3 regions of the Mesorhizobium sp. MC2-1-1 genome follow, and region 1 is predicted to be linked to each of the others. Evidence: predicted binding sites of a transcription regulator. Region 1 holds the regulator's gene; each other region holds the start of a gene.

Evidence for each region. The regulator LexA, encoded in region 1, represses DNA repair genes until DNA is damaged. The targets are predictions, from matches to a motif close to TGTTCNNNNTGTGTTCNG.
Region 2: parE (DNA topoisomerase IV subunit B) is a predicted target of LexA. The motif match lies at 3,324-3,341, and genes of this name have one in related genera.
Region 3: ACR64R_RS24405 (putative DNA modification/repair radical SAM protein) is a predicted target of LexA. The motif match lies at 4,423-4,440, and genes of this name have one in related genera.

Annotation. Positions count from the first base shown of each region.
Region 1 is NZ_CP195205.1:1,769,378-1,775,784, reverse strand. It holds gene ACR64R_RS08980 (ComEC/Rec2 family competence protein) at 1-1,105, shown strand, start outside; gene lexA (transcriptional repressor LexA) at 1,099-1,833, opposite strand; gene kynU (kynureninase) at 2,284-3,531, shown strand; gene ACR64R_RS08965 (alpha/beta hydrolase) at 3,594-4,424, shown strand; gene ACR64R_RS08960 (molybdopterin molybdotransferase MoeA) at 4,434-5,639, opposite strand; gene moaC (cyclic pyranopterin monophosphate synthase MoaC) at 5,639-6,121, opposite strand; gene trpC (indole-3-glycerol phosphate synthase TrpC) at 6,118-6,407, opposite strand, start outside.
Region 2 is NZ_CP195205.1:2,120,993-2,127,399, reverse strand. It holds gene ACR64R_RS10710 (FUSC family protein) at 1-1,162, opposite strand, end outside; gene parE (DNA topoisomerase IV subunit B) at 1,205-3,259, opposite strand; gene cpaB (Flp pilus assembly protein CpaB) at 3,511-4,431, shown strand; gene ACR64R_RS10695 (type II and III secretion system protein family protein) at 4,461-5,900, shown strand; gene ACR64R_RS10690 (hypothetical protein) at 5,905-6,177, shown strand; gene ACR64R_RS10685 (CpaE/TadZ family protein) at 6,191-6,407, shown strand, end outside.
Region 3 is NZ_CP195205.1:4,928,381-4,934,787, forward strand. It holds gene ACR64R_RS24390 (heme-degrading domain-containing protein) at 1-337, shown strand, start outside; gene ACR64R_RS24395 (glycerate kinase type-2 family protein) at 334-1,608, shown strand; gene ACR64R_RS24400 (UdgX family uracil-DNA binding protein) at 1,717-3,183, opposite strand; gene ACR64R_RS24405 (putative DNA modification/repair radical SAM protein) at 3,186-4,421, opposite strand; gene ACR64R_RS24410 (glutamine synthetase family protein) at 4,611-6,017, opposite strand; gene ACR64R_RS24415 (aspartate aminotransferase family protein) at 6,029-6,407, opposite strand, start outside.

The DNA of each region.
Region 1 (6,407 bases):
CACTGCTGCGCTCGTCGGCGCCTATGCCGGCTTTGCCGACTACCGCGCCGGCAAAACGACCACGCCGCCGGCAAGGCGCTCGTTTGTCGGCTTCGTCTCTCGAAAACTGGCGGTTGGAGTGGGTGGAGCCGCGATTACCTCGCTTGTCGCGGGCAGCGCGACATTGCTGTTCGCAATCTGGCACTTCCAGCGTGTGTCGCCGCTCAGCTTGCTGGCCAATCTGGCGGTCATGCCGATCGTCTCTCTGATCGTCATGCCGTTCGCCGTGCTTAGCGCACTGGCCATGCCCTTCGGCTTTGACGGTCCTTTTCTCTATGTGATGGGCAAGGGGCTCACCGCGATGATAGCCATCTCGGCATGGATTTCCGAGCGCTCGCCGGTCGATGCCGTCGGGCTTATCTCGATCCAGTCCGTGCTGCTAGCAACCATCGCGCTCGTCATCGCAACCATGGCCACCACCTGGCTGAGGCTAGCCGCCGTTCCGTTCGCGCTCGCCGCGCTGCTGGCCATCCCGCATGTCCGAACGCCTGATGTGCTCATTTCAGAGGATGCCCATCTGGTGGCAATGCCGATCGGCGGCGGAGAGCTTGCCATCAACCGCGAACGCTCCAATGAGTTCACCACCGACAATTGGAAACGGGCGCTGAAAGCCGAGCAAATCGTGCCGCCGGAGACATTCGCCAACGGGGCGCTCGACATCGCCGACCCCGTCGACCTGCCGGCGGGCTCGCCCTTCTACTGTATCGGCGATCTCTGCATCGGCCGGTATCCTTCCGGCGCGATCGTGGCGCTCGCCGAGACCCGAGACAACGCCCGGTCGGCCTGCGGGTTCGCGGACCTCATCGTCATCAACGACGCCACGGCCTACAACCCATGCCGCGATCCGCGCGTGCTCGTCGTCACCAAACGGCAACTGGCGCGCGGCGGCAGCGCCGCCATCTTCTTCGATCCGCAATCGGCAACCGCGCGGCCGGCCATCAGCTACGCGGTCCAAGAACCGTATCGGCCATGGCACGAGCAGCGGAAATACGCGCGCGAGGCGAGGGGGCTGCCTCCGTACAAGCGACAGGAAAAAGCGAACATCAAACCGGCGCCCACTCAGTAACGCCGGATCAGCCCGACCAGCTTGCCCTGAACCTTTACCCGATCCGGTCCGAATATCCGGGTCTCATAGGCCGGGTTGGCCGCCTCGAGCGCGATCGAGGCGCCCTTGCGGCGGAAGCGCTTGAGCGTCGCTTCCTCGTCGTCGACCAGCGCCACCACGATCTCGCCCGGGCTTGCCGTGTTGGCGTTGCGGATGATAACGGTGTCGCCGTCGAAGATGCCGGCCTCGATCATCGAGTCGCCCTTGACCTCCAGCGCATAATGCTCGCCGCCGGTGATCATGTCCGGGGGCACAGTGATCGAATGCGTCTGGTGCTGGATGGCGTCGATCGGCACACCGGCGGCGATGCGGCCCATAACCGGGATGGAAACGGCCGAAGTGGATTCATCGTCATTGCTGGGCGTCGGCGTGCGCGACGGCGTCGCCGGCTTGACCTGTCGACCGAGATTGCCCTGGCCCCCCTGGATGACGCTAGGCGAAAACTTCTTAGCGGCATTCAAGCCAGGCGCGATCGAGTCGGGAAGCCGCAAGACCTCCAATGCGCGCGCCCGGTTCGGCAGCCGGCGAATGAAACCGCGCTCTTCCAGCGCCGTGATCAGACGGTGGATGCCGGACTTCGAGGCGAGGTCGAGCGCCTCCTTCATCTCGTCGAAGGATGGAGGAATCCCGCTCTCCTTCAGGCGTTCATGGATGAACATCAGGAGTTCATGTTGTTTGCGCGTCAGCATCGGCGGCCCCCACGGGTTCTGAAACCAGAATCAGAAAAACAAACCCAGAACAAACACTATCTGTTCCAGTTGTGTTCCGCAACCGTTTAAAGTTTAGTGAATTTGTTAGGACCGCCGAAACAATGTTGCATCCGAGGGGCCTTGGCCGCTACCTGTAGCGCAGTGGCATTGATTCCGCTCGAATTTGCAGCCTTGCTTAAATGGGAACAGCGGGTGGCGGCATCACGGAAGTGCCGGGTGCGATCGCGCATACATCGATTGCGCATGCCGCACCGTGAACGAAACGAACCCAAAATGCCAACGTCGGCGATTTGCCGGTTCACGGTTCTCGCCCTCCATGGACCAGCTAACACAGGACGAAAGGTTCTTGCCCGGACGCCGACGGTGGTGAGACAACCGCTCTTGGCCAGCCGTGAGCGGCGGGCATTCCGAAATGTAGGCGGTAGCATAATGGGGGGAATTCCTGATCTCGCCGAGATCGAGGCTATGGACGCAGCAGATCCGCTGCGTGCCTTGCGCGATCAATTCGTCCTGCCGGAAGGGGTGATCTATCTCGACGGGAATTCGTTGGGAGCCGCTCCACACGCCGCATTCGAGGAACTGCGCAAAGCAGCTAACGAGGAGTGGGCGCATGACCTCATTCGTGCCTGGAACAAGGATGGATGGTTCGACATGCCGGTCGAACTGGGCGACCAGCTCGGGCGGCTGATCGGCGCGGCGCCTGGCCAGACCGTGGTCTGCGACACCACGTCGATCAACATCTACAAGGTGCTGCATGCGGCGATGGCGATGCGGCCGGGCCGAACCGTGATCGTTGCCGAGGGCGACAGTTTTCCGACCGATCTCTATATGGCCGAAGGCGTGGCCTCGACCGGAAAGAACACCGTCCTGCGCCTGGCCGGCGTGCACGCGCCAACCATCGAGGAACTGATCGACGAAAGCACCGCGGTGGTGCTGGTCAACCACGTCAACTACAAGTCCGGCGAGTTGCGCGACATGGCGGCGCTCACGCGCAAGGCGCATGACGCCGGTGCGCTGATCGTATGGGATCTGTGTCACAGCGCGGGGGCCATGCCGGTTGAACTTGACAGGGCGAACGCCGATTTCGCGGTCGGCTGCACCTATAAATATCTCAACGGGGGGCCAGGTTCACCCGCGTTCATCTATGCGGCCGAGCGGCATCTTGCCGATGTGCAGCAGCCCCTCAGCGGGTGGTGGGGCCACGCGCGGCCGTTCGCCTTCGAGCAAGCCTATGCGCCGGACACCGGCATCCGTCGGTTCCTGTGCGGCACGCAGCCGGTCCTGTCGATGCGCACGCTGAAGGGCGCGCTCGACGTCTGGAACGGCGTCGACCTGGCGATGGTGAGAAGGAAGAGCACCGCGCTGGCCGATCTGTTCATCGAACTCGTCGAGGCAAGATGCGGAGGTTACGATCTTACTCTCGAAAGTACCCGCGACGGCGCCAAACGCGGCAGCCAGATTTCATTCATTCACCCGCATGGCTACCGGATCATGCAGGCCCTGATCGAACGCGGCGTGATCGGCGATTTTCGGGCGCCGTCGACCATGCGCTTCGGCTTCACGCCACTCTATGTCGGCTACAGCGACGTGTGGCGCGCCGTGGAGGTGCTCGCCGACATACTGCGAAGCGGCGCCTGGCGAGAGGCGCGCTTCGCCGTCAAGGCCACCGTCACCTGAGTCTTGGGTCGGCGATGCCATGAGAAGCCAATCAAAGTTGACCTGACCGCGGGAGGGGCCCTGTGCTCGAACACCGTATTGCCGACTGGAACGACGCCTATGCCAACGGCGCGAACATCGCCGGCGGCGATCGTTGGCCGGCGGCGTGGGACCAGCCGGCGCAGGCATTTCGCGAAGAGTTGCTGACCCAGGGCAGGGCGCGGCTCGACATCGCCTATGGCGAAGCGCCGCGCAACCAGCTCGATCTGTTTCTACCGCCAGCGACGCCAAAGGGGCTCGTCGTGTTCATCCACGGCGGCTATTGGATGGGGTCGGGCCGAGAGTCCTGGTCGCATCTGGCCGGAGGCGCGGTCGGCCGAGGCTTTGCCGTCGCAATGCCCTCCTACACGCTATGCCCGAAGATCAGGATCAGCGGCATCGTCGGCGAAGCCTCGGTCGCGATCGAGAGGGCGGCAGCCATGGTCGATGGTCCGCTGATGCTGGCCGGGCACTCGGCCGGCGGACATCTCGTCAGCCGGATGGTGACCGCGACATCGCCGCTCTCGCCCGACGTGGCGCGGCGCATACGCCAGGTCATTTCGATTTCAGGCCTGCACGACCTTCGGCCTCTGATGCTCACCGCGCTGAACGAGACCCTCAATATCGACGAGCACGAAGCGTCGGCCGAAAGCCCTGCATTGCTGCGGCCCCGGAATGGAATCCGCATCACCTGTTGGGCCGGCGGCGGCGAGCGTTCGGAATTCCTGCGCCAGAGCGCGTTGCTTGCCAATATCTGGACCGGGCTTGGTGCCGCCACAGCTTCGGTGGTCGAGCCGGATCGGCATCATTTCAGTGTCGTCGACGGTCTTGTCGATCCCGCTCATCCCCTGACCCGTACGCTCGTCGATGAATGAGGATCGGCTTCAGCGCAGCATCAGAACGTTGCATTCGTCGCCGGCCTGCGCGGCCGGTGCGAAGGGCTCACGCACGATCAGCCCGTTGGCGTCGGCCAGCATGCGCAGCATCGAGGAGTCCTGGATGCCGAAAGGGGTCGCGACCAGCGTGTCGGCGTCCTCGCGCACGACGGCGCGCACATAGTCCTGTCTGAGGTCGTTGGCTTGCATAGCGGCGCCCAGACGGGCCGTTCGCACGTCCTGCCTGTGATCTCGGCCGCCGAGACGAGCGAGGAGCGGCTTCAGGAAGAGCTGAGAGCAGACGATGCTTGCCACCGGGTTGCCGGGCAGACCGACGCAGCGGACATTGCCGAGGCGGCCGAACATCAGCGGCTTGCCGGGACGCATGGCGATCTTCCAGAAGTCGAGCTTCATGCCTTCGCGGGTCAGTACGTCATGGATCAAGTCGTGATCGCCTACCGACGCCCCTCCGAGCGTGACGATGACGTCGGCGCGCGCCGCCACGGCTTTCCTGACCAACGCGGCGATAGCGTCCTGGCGGTCGGCGGCGATGCCGAGATCGAGCGCGCGCGCGCCGACCGACTGGGCAGCAGCGGCGACGCCATAGGCGTTGGAAGAAATGATCTGGTCGGGGCCGAGCGTGCTACCCGGCGGCAGCAACTCGTCGCCGGTGGCGATGATGGCGACCAGCGGCTGCCGCACGACCTTCAAGACAGGGTGGTTGGCCGAAGCTGCCAGCGAAAGTGCCGCGGCATCGAGCACGCGACCCTTTTGGAGCAGCACGTCCCCCTGGCCGAAGTCAAGACCGCGTCGGCGGACATTGCGGCCTTGCCCGGTAGGCTCCGTCACCTCGACCTTGCCGTTGCCGAGATCGCGCGCGTTTTCCTGGATGACGATGGTGTCGGCGCCTTCAGGCAGCGGCGCACCGGTGAAGATGCGCACGGCCTGGCCTGTTCCGACGGTTCCGGAGAAGCCGCGCCCGGCAGGCGCCATGCCTATGACCTCGAGCTCAGCCGGCGCCGAAGCGACATCGGCGGAACGCGCGGCATAGCCATCCATCGCGGAGGCGTTGAAAGGCGGCTGCGTACGCAGCGCCACAACCGGTTCCGCCAGGACCCGCCCTGCTGCTTGCGCGAGTGGAATGCTTTCGGCGGGCAAAGGCGCCGCGTCGTCGAGCAGGCGCTGTAGCGCCTCTGCGACCGGAACCAGCACCATCAGGGACCTACCTTGTAGTCGCCGGATTTGCCGCCGGTCTTCTCGACCAGCCGGATGCCGGAAATCACCATGCCACGGTCCGCCGCCTTGGCCATGTCGTAGATGGTGAGGCAGGCGACCGAGGCGGCGGTGAGCGCCTCCATCTCCACACCGGTCTTGCCGGTAACGCGGGCAAGCGCGGTGACCTTGAGACCAGGCAGCGTGCGGTCCGGCTCGATTTCAACGGCGACCTTGGTCAGAAGCAGCGGATGGCAGAGGGGGATCAGCTCATGCGTTTTCTTCGCCGCCATGATGCCTGCAATGCGGGCGGTGCCCAGAACATCCCCTTTCTTGGCGTCGCCGGCCAGGATCATCTCCAGCGTTTCCGGTCGCATCGAGACAAAACCTTCGGCAATCGCCGTGCGCGTCGTCTCGGCTTTGTCGCCTACATCGACCATATTGGCTTCGCCCTTGGCGCCAAGATGGGTAAGGGCCATGCTCAGACGGCCTCGGCCGCTGCCTTGCCCGTCAGCAGAAACCTGGTCGCAGCGGCCACGTCGGCTTGCCGCATGAGGCTCTCGCCGACAAGGAAGGCGCCGATGCCGGTCTTTCGCATCCTGAGGCAGTCGTCGTGGGTGAAGATGCCGCTCTCGCTGACGAGCAGGTAGCCGCCCGGCACCATTGGCGCCAGCCGCTCTGAGGTCGCAAGGCTGGTCTCGAAGGTCCGCAAATTGCGGTTGTTGATACCGATCAGCCGCGACGACAATTTCAGAGCGCGCTCCGTTTCGG
Region 2 (6,407 bases), 350 kb from region 1:
CGGCGCGCACGGCATTGCGCCATGCGGCCTGGTAGTCGCGATGGAGGACCAGCGCCGGCTGGGTCCGGTCATGCGATTTCCGGAGGACGGGCGAGCGAAGCGCGTCAAGGCCAACCATCACCTGTTTCAGCGCTTCGGCGAAATCGCCGGCAATGGTAAGGCGGGTGATGGTGCCGACCTTGTCCTCGGCGCCGTCGCCTATATCGGCATGGTCTGGCAGGGCCGGCACCTCCCTGGCTTTGCTCGCGATCTCGTCGAGCCGCGCCAACCATGGCCCCGTGTCGTCGAGCGCGCCGGGTGTCGAAGCGAGTTCGCCGACGAAGGCTTTCAAATCGCGGCGCATCGGAATGAGCGCGGCGTTCTTCGGCGCGCGGTGGCTGTGCAGCGTGCGCGCAGCCGAAAGCGCCCACAGTAGCTGGCCGATCGTGCGCCTTACCGGGTGGGCGCGGGTGGCGAAACTAGGCCCTTCCAGCCGCGCATAGGTACGCATCTCCGCAAGCGTTTGGGCATCGGTGATCAATTTGCGCTGAAGCGCGACCAGACTTGCCGGGTCGCCACCGGAAAAGGCACCACCAGCATATTCGGCGAGGTCAAGGATGCTGCGCTTCAGCCTGGAAATGATGGCGTCTGCCGCGAGCTTAGGCAGGATCAGCCGACTGGTCACGCCGGCACAGACAATGCCGAGTACGATCTCGGCGCAGCGCGCAATGGCAAGATCGACAACGACAACCGGCTGCCCGAGGGCCGGCAGGCTGATGATCATCGCCGTGTAGCCGGCAAGCGCCGCGCCATAGGCCTCCGGGTTGCGCAGCAGCGAGGAGACCAGCGTGCATATGCCGATCCAGAGCGCCAGGAACGTGACCAGCAGCCAGGGATTGGCGCCGGACAGGGATGTGATGCCGACAGCCGCCAGGCCGCCGGCCAGCGTGCCGAGCAGCCGATAGAAGCCCTTCGCCAGCACCATGCCTGCGACCGGCTGCGCGACGATGAACACCGTCATCATCGCCCATTGCGGATGGTCGAGCTTCAGTGCGTAGGCAACAAGAAGCGCAATCAGCCCGGCCGAAACGGTGCGCAAGGCAAAAATCCAGTCCGAACGGGTCGGCTGCGCAAAACCGCTTAACGTCGTCTCGGCAAGTTCTTTCAGCCGCGTCCAAGTCACCTCGGTTCTCCGTACCGGAGAGTGTTATGGACCAGCAGGCGATCAGATATCCAGCACGTCCGTTTCGGCGAATTCGGCGCGTTCCTGGATGAAGCGGAAACGCGCTTCGGGCTTGGTGCCCATCAGCGCGTCGACGGCATCCCTGGTGGCCTGCTCGGCGTCGATCACATCGACGCGCAGAAGCGTGCGCTTCCTCGGATCCATCGTGGTCTCCTTGAGCTGCGAGGCCATCATCTCGCCCAGGCCCTTGAATCGGCCGATCTCGACCTTGCCGCGCCCGGTGAATTCGGTGCGCAGCAGCTCGTCCTTGTGCGCATCGTCGCGGGCGTAGCCGACCTTGCCGCCCTGCCGGATAGAGTAAAGCGGCGGCACGGCCATGTAGAGATGGCCGCCGCGGATCAGGTTCGGCATCTCCTGATAGAAGAAGGTGATCAACAGCGAAGCGATATGCGCGCCGTCGACGTCGGCGTCGGTCATGATGATCACGCGGTCGTAGCGCAGGTCCTCGTCGCGATATTTCGAGCGCGTGCCGCAGCCGAGCGCCTGGATCAGGTCGGAGATCTGCTGGTTGGCGGCGAGCTTGTCGTTGCCGGCGGAGGCGACGTTGAGGATCTTGCCGCGCAGCGGCAGCACCGCCTGGCTGGCGCGGTCACGCGCCTGCTTGGCCGAGCCGCCGGCCGAGTCGCCCTCGACGATGAAGATCTCGGCGCCGGCGGCTGCGTTCTGGGTGCAGTCGGCGAGCTTGCCAGGAAGACGAAGCTTGCGCACCGCGCTCTTGCGCGACACTTCCTTTTCCTGGCGGCGGCGCACGCGCTCGTCGGCGCGCGCGATGACCCATTCGAGAAGCTTCGAGGCTTCCTGCGGATTGTCGGCCAGCCAATGGTCGAACGGGTCGCGGATGGCGTTTTCGACGATGCGCATCGCCTCGATCGTCGCCAACCGGTCCTTCGTCTGGCCGACGAATTCCGGCTCGCGGATGAACACCGACAGCATGCCGGCGGCGGAGATCATCACGTCGTCGGTGGTGATGATCGAGGCGCGCTTGTTGCCGATGAGATCGGCATAGGCGCGCAGTCCGCGCGCCAGCACGTTGCGCAAGCCAGCCTCATGCGTGCCGCCCTCGGGGGTCGGAATGGTGTTGCAGTAGGAGTTGAGGAAACCGTCGCCGCCGAACCAGGTCACGGCCCATTCCAGCGAACCGTGGCCGCCCTGCTTGTCGCTCTTCCCGGCGAAGACCTCCCGCGTGACCTGGAACTCGTCGCCGAGCGTCGCCTTGAGATAGTCCTTGAGGCCGCCGGGGAAATGGAACTCCGCCTTGGCCGGCGTCTGGTCCTTCTCCTTGATCAGCGAGGGGTCGCAGGTCCAGCGGATCTCGACGCCGCCGAACAGATAGGCCTTCGAGCGCGCCATGCGATAAAGCCGCGCCGGTTCGAACGCAGCGCCCTTGCCGAAGATTTGCTCATCGGGATGGAAGCGCGTCCTGGTGCCACGGCGGTTATGGACCTCGCCAAGATGTTCGAGGCCACTGACCGGTACACCGCGTGAAAAACGCTGCCGGTAGAGCTGGCGGCCGCGCGCGACTTCGACCTCGAGGTGATCGGACAGCGCGTTGACCACCGAAACACCGACGCCGTGCAGACCGCCGGAGGTCTCGTAGACCTTGGAGTCGAACTTGCCGCCCGAGTGCAGCGTCGTCATGATGACTTCGAGCGCCGGCTTCTTGAATTTCGGATGCGGATCGACCGGGATGCCGCGGCCGTTGTCGGTGACGGTGAGGAAGCCGTCGGCGGAAAGCTCGACGTCGATGAAGGTGGCGTGGCCGGCCACCGCCTCGTCCATCGAATTGTCGATGACCTCGGCGAACAGGTGATGCATCGCCTTGTCGTCGGTGCCGCCGATATACATGCCCGGACGGCGGCGCACCGGCTCAAGTCCTTCCAGCACCTCGATGTCGGCGGCGCTATAGCTTTCGCTGCCGTCACGGACAGTGGTCGGGCGCTTCGCGGCCTGCACCAGCGGATCGGCGGGGCGCGAGGGCGCACGCACCGGCTGTACCGGCTTTTCAATCTTGCCGAAGAGGTCGTTGCTGTCGTCCATGTGAGGCCTAGCGTCGGTAATGCGAATCAGTTCTCGATACTGCCACGCTTTTGGCGAGCGAACGAGTTCCTGTTCCGTTCAGGGATCAAACTGTCTCTTATTCCAAAACCATTCGATAACCAAGCGGGCCGAAATAGGGCGGTCCGCGCGCCTCGTTATTCCTGATTCTTTAACAATGATGTCTAGCGTTAGGTCCAACTAAAAAGACCAAGGGCGTCAGGGGTTTCGTTGTGAGGGGCAGGGCCATAACCATGATCGGCATCGCCGCCGTCTTCGGCGCGATCTCGATCTTCGCGGCGGACTTCTGGGTCAAGAGCCAGGCAGGGGCTCTGCCTGAGGTCAAGGTCGTCTCCGTCGCGGCGCCGCAGCAGCCCAAGATCGAGTTCAAGACCATCGTGGTGGCTCAAGCGCCGCTGCGATACGGCATGGAGCTCGGTCGCCCGCAACTCGCCGAGATCCCGTGGCCGCAGGATTCGCTGCCGCAAGGCGCTTTCCCAACGATCGACAAGCTGCTTGCCGACGGCAGCCGGGTCGTGCTGTCGCCGATCGAGGTCAACGAACCGGTGCTGCTCGCCAAGCTGTCGGGACCAAACGGCCGCGCCACGCTTTCCAACATTCTGTCGCCGGGCATGCGGGCCGTCACCATCCGCACTGACGAGATCGCGGGTGTCGGCGGCTTCGTTACCCCGGGTGACCGGGTCGACGTCGTGTTGACGCGCGATGCCGGCGATATCCAGGAAGTGTCGAAGAACGCTCAAGGCGCGGCCGGCTCGACGGTGACGTCCGAGATCGTCGTTTCCGACGCCAAGGTGCTTTCGGTCGGGCAGGGCGCCGACGAGCGCAAGACGGAGCCTCAGGTCGCCAACTCGGTGACTATCGAAGTCACCAACGAAGGTGCGCAGAAAGTGGCGCTTGCCCGCACCGTCGGGACCCTGTCGCTGTCCTTGCGTTCGGCGGCCGACGCCAGCGCCAGCAAGGGCGGACTTACGACCATCTCGTCCTTCGGCGGCTCGGTTGCGGCGAACGCGCAGGCGGGCGCCGCCTCGCTGGTGAGCGCGGTGACGAAGGAATCCAGCGAGCCGAAACTCAGGACGGTCATCGTGACGCGCGGCGACAAGGTCGAGGAATACAAGGTTCCTTCGCGGGAACCGCCGCAGGAACTGCAGCAATAGCCGGTGGGGACCGGCGGGGACGAGGTAAGATGTTCGGGTTTGATGCATTTCGGGCGACCAGGGGATGGCGTCTTTTCGGCGTGATCGCGCTGGCCGCGGCAATGCTGGGCGTCGCCGCGCCCGCAAGAGCCGGCAACGATATCGTCTATGTCTCGGCGAACAAGAACGCGTCGATCAAGGTCGCCAAGGGCAAGCCGAAGACGATCATGACGAGCGCCGCCTTCTACCAGATCGTCATCGGCGATCCGGAGATCGCCAACGTCAACCCGCTGACCGACAAGTCCTTCTATGTGCTGGGTAACAATCTGGGCACCACCGGCATTGCCCTATTCGACCAGAACAAGCAGCTGGTGGGCACCATCGACATCGAAGTGACGCTGGATACCGACCAGTTGGCCAGCACCATCCGCGCCAGCGTGCCCGACGCCAAGATCAAGGTCGGGTCGGCAAACGGCCGCGTCGTGCTGTCGGGAGAGGCCGACGACGCGGTTGCTGCCGACAAGGCCAGCAAGATCGCGTCGCGTTTCTCGGGCAATGAGGAAGTCATCAACTCGGTCAACATCTCGTCTTCGCAGCAGGTGCAGCTCAACGTCCGCTTCGTCGAGATCAACCGCCAGGCCGGCCAGGACCTCGGCGCCAAATACGCAGCCAATTTCGCCTATGGCATCGGAAATCGCAACGTCGTGCTGAACCCGGACGGGGGAAACGTGCCGACGGCCGGGACAGGTGAGATTATCGGCAGCCTGCTGTCTAATGGCCTGTCGATCGATATCGCCATCAAGGCGCTGGAGGAACGCGGTCTGGCACGGCGGCTGGCGGAGCCGAACCTGATTGCCCGTTCGGGCCAGACGGCCAGCTTCCTTGCCGGCGGCGAGTTCCCGATCCCGGTCTCGGAAGACAATGGCAAGATCAGCGTCACCTACAAGAAATACGGCGTCGGCCTCGATTTCACGCCGACGGTGCTGAAGGACGGGCTGGTCAGCCTCGACATCGCGCCGGAAGTGTCCTCGATCGACCCATCGGCTTCCATCCAGGTCAGCAGCGGCATTTCCATTCCGGCCTTCATCGTGCGCCGCGCCAGGACATCGGTCGACCTCAAGAACGGCCAGAGCTTCATGATCGCCGGTCTCTTGCAGTCGCAGAACGACATCACCACGTCGCGTGTGCCGGGGATCGGCAAGCTGCCGGTGCTCGGTCCGCTGTTTTCGTCGAAATCCTATCAGCGGCGCGAGACCGATCTGGTGATTATCGTCACGCCTTACCTGGTCAAGCCGGTCGATCCTTCGAAAAAGATGGTCGAGCCAACCGACGGCACCCGGCCAGCAAGCGTCGCCGACTATTTCCTCAACAACACCGAGGAGGTCGATGCCTCGGCGCCGAAGCGCCCGGTGACACTGGCCGATGGCAGCGCCGCCCGCCCGGTGGCCGCCACCAAGTCCGGCCACTTCCTCGACCTGCCGAAGGAATAAGGCCATGCGCATCTACACTTGCATCGCACTGCTCATGGCCGGGCTCGTTGGCGGCTGCACCAGCGACGATTATGTGCGCACCGAGGGCGTGACGCCGGGGGTCGGCAACGCGCAGGCAGCCAACACCGCCATGCAGATGGTCGATCCCTGGAAGTACGGCGTCCAGAACACCAGGCTCCTGGTGCCGGCCCAGCGTCCGAGCTCGGAGAGCACAGCCGTCGGCGCCAAAGCCGGTTCGGCACCGACGACGACATCATCATCAACGACATCGAATTGATGGGCCGACGACGATGGCATCTGGCACCAAGACCAAGAAGATCCTGCTTGTCTCCACCGACAGGGTGTTTGCGCAGGACACGCGGACGGCCTTCGCCGCCTCCGAGGTCATCGAGCTCCTGACGCTGGAAAAGAGCGTCAACGAATTGCGCGGCGAGGTCCTCGAGGCGGATTTCGGCACCGTCATCGTCGACATGGATGCTGCGAAACTCGAAGAGATCGAGTCGTTGC
Region 3 (6,407 bases), 2.8 Mb from region 1:
CTTCTATGCCGCCATGCCGGGCTCCAATGCCTCCAATCCCGACTGGGCGCGGCGCAAGATCAACGTCGTCAAGCGCTATCTGAGAAGCACCTATCGCCTTGTGCTCGAACAGCAGCGCCCCGACCGCACCTTCAAGGTCGGCGAGGGGCTGGACATCGCCGACTATGTGCTCGCTGGCGGCGGCTTCCCGATCACGGTGAAAGGCACCGGCGTCATCGGCGTCATCGCCGTTTCGGGCCTGCCGGAGCGCGAGGACCATGGCGTCGTCGTCAATGCATTGTGTGAGCATCTAGGCATCGACGCGAGCGGGCTCGCGCTGCCGCCGGAAGAAAAATGACCGACCCGAAAAGCTTCCTCACATCGATCTTCAACGCCGCCGTCGCCGCCGCCGATCCGGAAAAGACGATCCGCAACCATTTGCCGGCAAAGCCGAAGGGCCGCACAATTGTCGTCGGCGCCGGCAAGGGCTCGGCGCAGATGGCGGCCGCTTTCGAGAGGGTCTGGGACGGTCCGATCGACGGCCTTGTCGTCACCCGTTACGGCTATGGCGCCAAATGCGAACGCATCGAGATCATCGAGGCGGCGCACCCGGTGCCGGATGCGGCCGGCCTGGAAGCCTCTCGCCGCCTGCTGGAGAAAGTGCGTGGGCTGACCGCTGACGATCTGGTGGTGGCGTTGATTTCCGGCGGCGGTTCGGCCTTGCTGCCGTCGCCAGCTCCCGGGTTGACGCTTGTCGATGAAATTGCCGTCAACGAGGCGCTGCTTGCCTCAGGCGCGCCGATCGCGGCGATGAACACCATCCGCAAGCATGTCTCGACCATCAAGGGCGGGCGCCTTGCCGCCGCGGCGCACCCGGCGCGCGTGGTATCGCTGGTCGTCTCCGACATTCCCGGAGACAATCCGGCGCTGGTCGCCTCGGGACCGACGGTTCCCGACGTTGGCAGCCGCGGGGACGCGATGGCTTCGATCGCCGCCTACAACATGAAGCTGCCGGCCTCCGTCATGGCGCATATCCAGTCGCCGGCCGCCGACGCGCCGCGTCCCGATGATCCGCGCTTTGCCGGCAATGAGGTGCACCTGACAGCCTCGGCCGGCGTGTCGCTGGAGGCCGCGGCCGCCGAAGCGAAGCGGCAAGGCATCGAGGCCGTCATCCTGTCGGACGCCATCGAGGGCGAGGCGCGCGAGGTCGGCGGCGTCCATGCCGCGATCGCGCGTGAGGTGGCGACACGCAACCGCCCCTTCGCCAAGCCGGTGCTGATCCTCTCCGGCGGGGAGACGACGGTGACGCTGCGCGCCCCTGTTAATGGCATAAGGGGCAAGGGCGGCCGCAATTCCGAATTCCTGCTTGCCTTCGCCATCGGCATCGACGGCGTGAATGGCATCCACGCACTGGCCGCCGACACTGACGGCATCGACGGCTCGGAGAACAATGCCGGCGCCTTCGCCGACGGCTCGACCGTGGCGCGCATGCGCGCGGCAGGCGTCGACGCCAAGGCCATGCTCGCCGGCAACAACGCGTGGACGGCGTTCAATGCGGTCGGCGACCTGTTCGTGCCGGGACCGACCGGAACGAACGTGAATGATCTGAGGGCGATACTCGTTAGGTAGCGCGGAGCCCCACAGAAGAACTGATGGCGTTTCGGCTAATCTCCAAGGCCGCGCGACCTCCATACAACAGGATCCGTCAAACCCTTCCTTGGGCGCGCAGAACAACGGTCACGCCTCCATCAGCTCCCTCACCTTCCGCATATCCTTGAGGAAACGCTCCCGCTCGGCCTCCTTGTTCTCCTGCTCCCGGATGCGCAGGATGAAGGAAGGGTGGATGGTGAGGAACACGCGCAACCCATCCTCACGCTCGACCATGTCGCCGCGCATCTTGGTGATCGGCACCGCCTTGCCGAGCAGCGACTGCGCCGCCGTCGCGCCGAGCGCCACCACGAGGTTCGGCTTGATCAGGTCGAGTTCCTTGTCCAGCCACCAGCGGCAGGCCTGGATTTCGCCGGCATTGGGTTTCGAGTGGATGCGCCGCTTGCCGCGCGGCTCGAATTTGAAGTGTTTGACCGCATTGGTCACATAGACCTTGCGGCGGTCGATCTCGGCATCGTCGAGGATGCTATCAAACACCTTGCCCGGCGGCCCCACGAATGGCTTGCCGGCCAGATCCTCCTGATCGCCCGGCTGTTCGCCGACGAAGATCACATCGGCGTTCTCCGGCCCTTCGCCGAAGACGGTCTGCGTGGCATCGCGCCAGAGCGGGCAGCGATGGCAGCCTTTCGCCACTTCGCGCAACTGCGGAATATCTTCCGCCTCAGGCGCAGCCACATCGGTCGGCTCAGGCGTAGGCCAGTGCTTGGCCTGTACCTTGGCATGGTGGGGCGCTGGGGTGGTTGGCATGCGCTCGATCATGGCTGACGCGGCTTTGTCCGCTCCTGCTATCAGATCTGGAATGAGCGAGGCCTCGGGAAGGTTCCGCCAATATTTCTTCGGCATCTCCTTCTGCATCGCCTTCACCTTGAGGCGGGCTGGGTTGAAGATATTCTCGAAATAGGTCCGCCACAACGCCTCGGCATCGTCTTGCGCAGGTGCATCGCGCTTGCCGGCCCCCGGGCCGATCGCCAGCCGCTCACCGTCCCAGTCGGCCGAGGCATACGGCGTCAGGATCGTCCATCGCATGCCGGTGAAGCGCCGCACGAAGAAGTCGGCATTGCGCTCGACGATGAAATGCTCCGGCTCGAACCAGGCGACGTAGCGCTCGTCCGCGCCTTCGCCGATCTTCCGGAAGCGCACGAAGGCGCGCATCTTGTGGATGTCGCGTCTCACCGCCTTTTCCATCGCCTCCAGCCGCCGGATGTCAGGATCGGTCGCAATCGACAGCAGCTTGGGTTCGGACCGCAGCCGCCACAGCAGCCGGTAGAGGAGGCCGAAGCGCTCGGGGTCGCAATGGCAGATCACGGTTTCGGCCCGCTCGATGAACTCGCGCGGCGCGACCAGCCGCGCATCGGCCCGTACAGCCGGCAAATCATTGCCACGGCTTTCGCTATCAGGCTCGACCTGCCATGAGACGTTCTCCGGCGGGATGTCGTTCGTCGCCAGCCGCCGCGCCGCGTCGCGCCAGCCCGCAAAATCCGTCTGGCTTTCGAGCCGGACGAGATATGCGGCGAGATTGAGCTGGGTATTGACCATGGTTAGAACAACGAAAGTTGCTCGCAGGAACGCGTGATCGTCTGACGCAGACCAACCTTGTCGGTGAGCGCGCCGGGCGACCAGCCTTCCGCGATGATGAAGGGTCTGACCTTCGCGATCGAATGGCAGAGCCGTCCGACATCCTCGAGCCGCAGCCGGCGGTGGCGGCGTGTCTCGATGATCCTGTCGATGACCTTGGTGCCGAGGCCTGGCACGCGCAGCAGCGCTTCGCGCTCGGCGCGGTTGACATCGACCGGAAACCGGCCCCGGTTGCGCAGCGCCCAGGCAAGCTTGGGATCGATTGCCAGGTCGAGCATGCCGTCATTGCTGCCGGCCAGGATTTCCGGCTGCGAGAAACCGTAGAAGCGCATCAGCCAATCCGCTTGGTAGAGCCGGTGCTCGCGCATCAGCGGCGGCTTCTGCAATGGCAGCGAAGACGACGAATCCGGGATCGGGCTGAAGGCGGAGTAGTAGACGCGCCGCAGGTGATAGCTGCCATAGAGCCGGGCGCTGGCGCGCAGGATGCCATCGTCGGAGGTCCTGTCGGCGCCGACGATCATCTGCGTCGACTGGCCTCCCGGGGCGAAGCGCTCGCGCCTGCGGCTCTGCAATGTCGGCTCGGCCTTCTCCTCGATCTTGCGCCGCAGCTTCGCCATCGAAAGCCGAATCGTTTCCGGTTTCTTTTCCGGCGCAAGCTTCTTCACGCCCTCGTCGGTCGGCAGTTCGACGTTGATCGACAGACGGTCGGCATAGAGACCTGCCGTTTCGATCAATTCGGCCGACGCTTCCGGGATGGTCTTGAGGTGGATATAGCCGCCGAACTTTTCCTCGATCCTGAGCCTGCGCGCCACTTCGACCATCTCGCCCATCGTCTCGTCGGGCGAGCGGATGACGCCCGAGGACAGGAACAGCCCCTCGATGTAGTTGCGGCGATAGAAATCCATGGTGAGCTTCACCACCTCGTCGACGCTGAAACGGGCGCGCCGCACATTCGAGGACGAGCGGTTGATGCAGTAGCTGCAGTCATAGATGCAGAAATTGGTGAGCAGGATTTTCAAGAGCGAGATGCAGCGCCCATCCGGCGCATAGGAATGGCAGATGCCGGACCCCTCTGTCGAGCCGATGCCGCCCGATCTCAGCGAGTCGCGTTTCGCCGACCCGGAAGAGGCGCAGGAGGCGTCGTACTTGGCGGCGTCGGACAGGATCGCCAGTTTCTCGCGGATGGAAAGCACAGTCATTCGTTCATGGTATGTTCCATAAATGGAATTGGCTATAACTTTTGATTGCCGTCGGCAAAACGTGATCGCCGCGCCCAGACCAGGTCACCGTCTCACAGAAACGCCGACCCGATCTGGCTACCTTTTTTGGGCAATTCCAAGCGGAAAACCGTTGCACACTTTCCCTGGAATTGCCCGGCGCGCCAGCCCTCAAACCTCGTGAAGATAAAGGTGGTAGTCCAGCTCGCTGACGGTGCGGGCGACACGCAGATACTCCGCCTGCTTGATCGCCACGAAGGTGCGGTGCAGGTCGGGGCCGAGCGCCGATTTCAGGAAATCGGAGCCCCTGGCCGCCTCGATCGCGGCGCGCCAGTCGGCCGGCATGGTCGATCTTTCGCTCGCCTGCTCGTAGCCGTTCCCTGTCGTTTCCGGCCCCGGGTCCAGGCCCTCGTCGAGGCCTTTGACGATCCCGGCCAACACCGTTGCCGCCACCAGATACGGATTGGCGTCGACGCCGGAAGGCCGGTGCTCGATGCGGCGGTTCCTGGCATCGCCCGCCGGCACGCGCAGCGCTACCGAGCGGTTGTTGACGCCCCAGGTCGGCGCCACCGGTGCGTAGGACTGCGAGACGAAGCGGCGCCATGAATTGGCGTGCGGCGCAAACACCAGCATCGATTCCGCCATGGTGTGGATCAGGCCGCCAAGCGCGTTGAGCAGCTTCGGTGACCATCTCTGGCCGGCAGCCTCGGTAAAGACGTTGCGGCCGGCATCGTCCAGCAGGGAGACGTGGAAATGCATGCCCGAGCCGGCATAGGCCTCAATGGGCTTGGCCATGAAGCAGGCGGTGACGCTGTGCCGGCGCGCCTGTGCCCGCACCAGCCGCTTCAGCATGACGAGGTCGTCGGCCGCCCGCATGACGTCCTTGCGGTAGTTCAGCGTCAGCTCGTACTGGCCAGGCGCGTATTCGGAGATGACGGTTTCGGCCGGAATGCCTTGCGCCTTGGCGGCCGCGTAGATGTCGGAAAACAGCGGCTCCATGCCATGCAGATGGTCGACCGAATAGACTTCCGTCTTGGCCGAGCGGCGGCCGTCGAGCACCGCGCGGGCGGGCTGCACCTTGCCGTCGGCGTCGCGCTCGTTGGACAAAAGGAAGAACTCGAGCTCGAAGGCGCCGGCCGGATGGAGGCCGCGCGCCGCCAGCAATTCGACCTGCCTTGCCAGCACAAGCCGCGGGTCCGACGTCATCGGCTGACCGTCGAGATGATACATCGACATCAGCACCTGGCCGCGCGCCGGGCTGGTGCCGTAGAGCGGCACCAGCGTGCCGGGGATCGGCCACGCGCGCAGGTCGCCATCGCCGGTATCCCACACCAGTCCGGTCTCGTGCACGTCCTCGCCGGTGATGTCGAGGCCAAGGATCGAGATCGGCAGATGCCGACCGTTCTCGAAAATGCCCATCAGCTCGTGCCGGCGCACGATCTTGCCGCGGCCGATCCCGTTGGCGTCGGTCAGCACGATGTCGAACGCCTCGATCTCGGGATGCGCGTCGAGAAAGGCCTTCGCTTCGGCGGGCGTCGAGCCTGAGGGAGAGGTTGCTACGGCGTTCGGATTGTCCATGGCAGCTTGTCTCATGCCGTAAGCCTGGCCGCAACCGCGGCGAAGGCGGCGATCAGCCGGCTCACTTGCGCCGACGTCGTTGCCGGCGAGATCAGCATCATGTTGTGGAAGGGTGCGATCAGCACGCCGCGATTGACCAACGCCACATGGACAGCGGCTTCCAGCTCCGGCGCGTGCGCCTTTTCCGCCTCGCCGCCATTCGTCAGCGGACCGGGCGCGCAGATGAACTCGACGCGGGCGCCGACCCGCGCGACGTGCCAGGGCAGCTTGTTTCGCGCGATGACGGCGGAGAGCCCCGCATCGAGCCGGCGCGCCAGCCGGTCCATATGCGCGTAGGCCTCCTCCGTCATAACCTCTTCCAGCGTTGCCCGCATCGCCGCGAATTGCAGC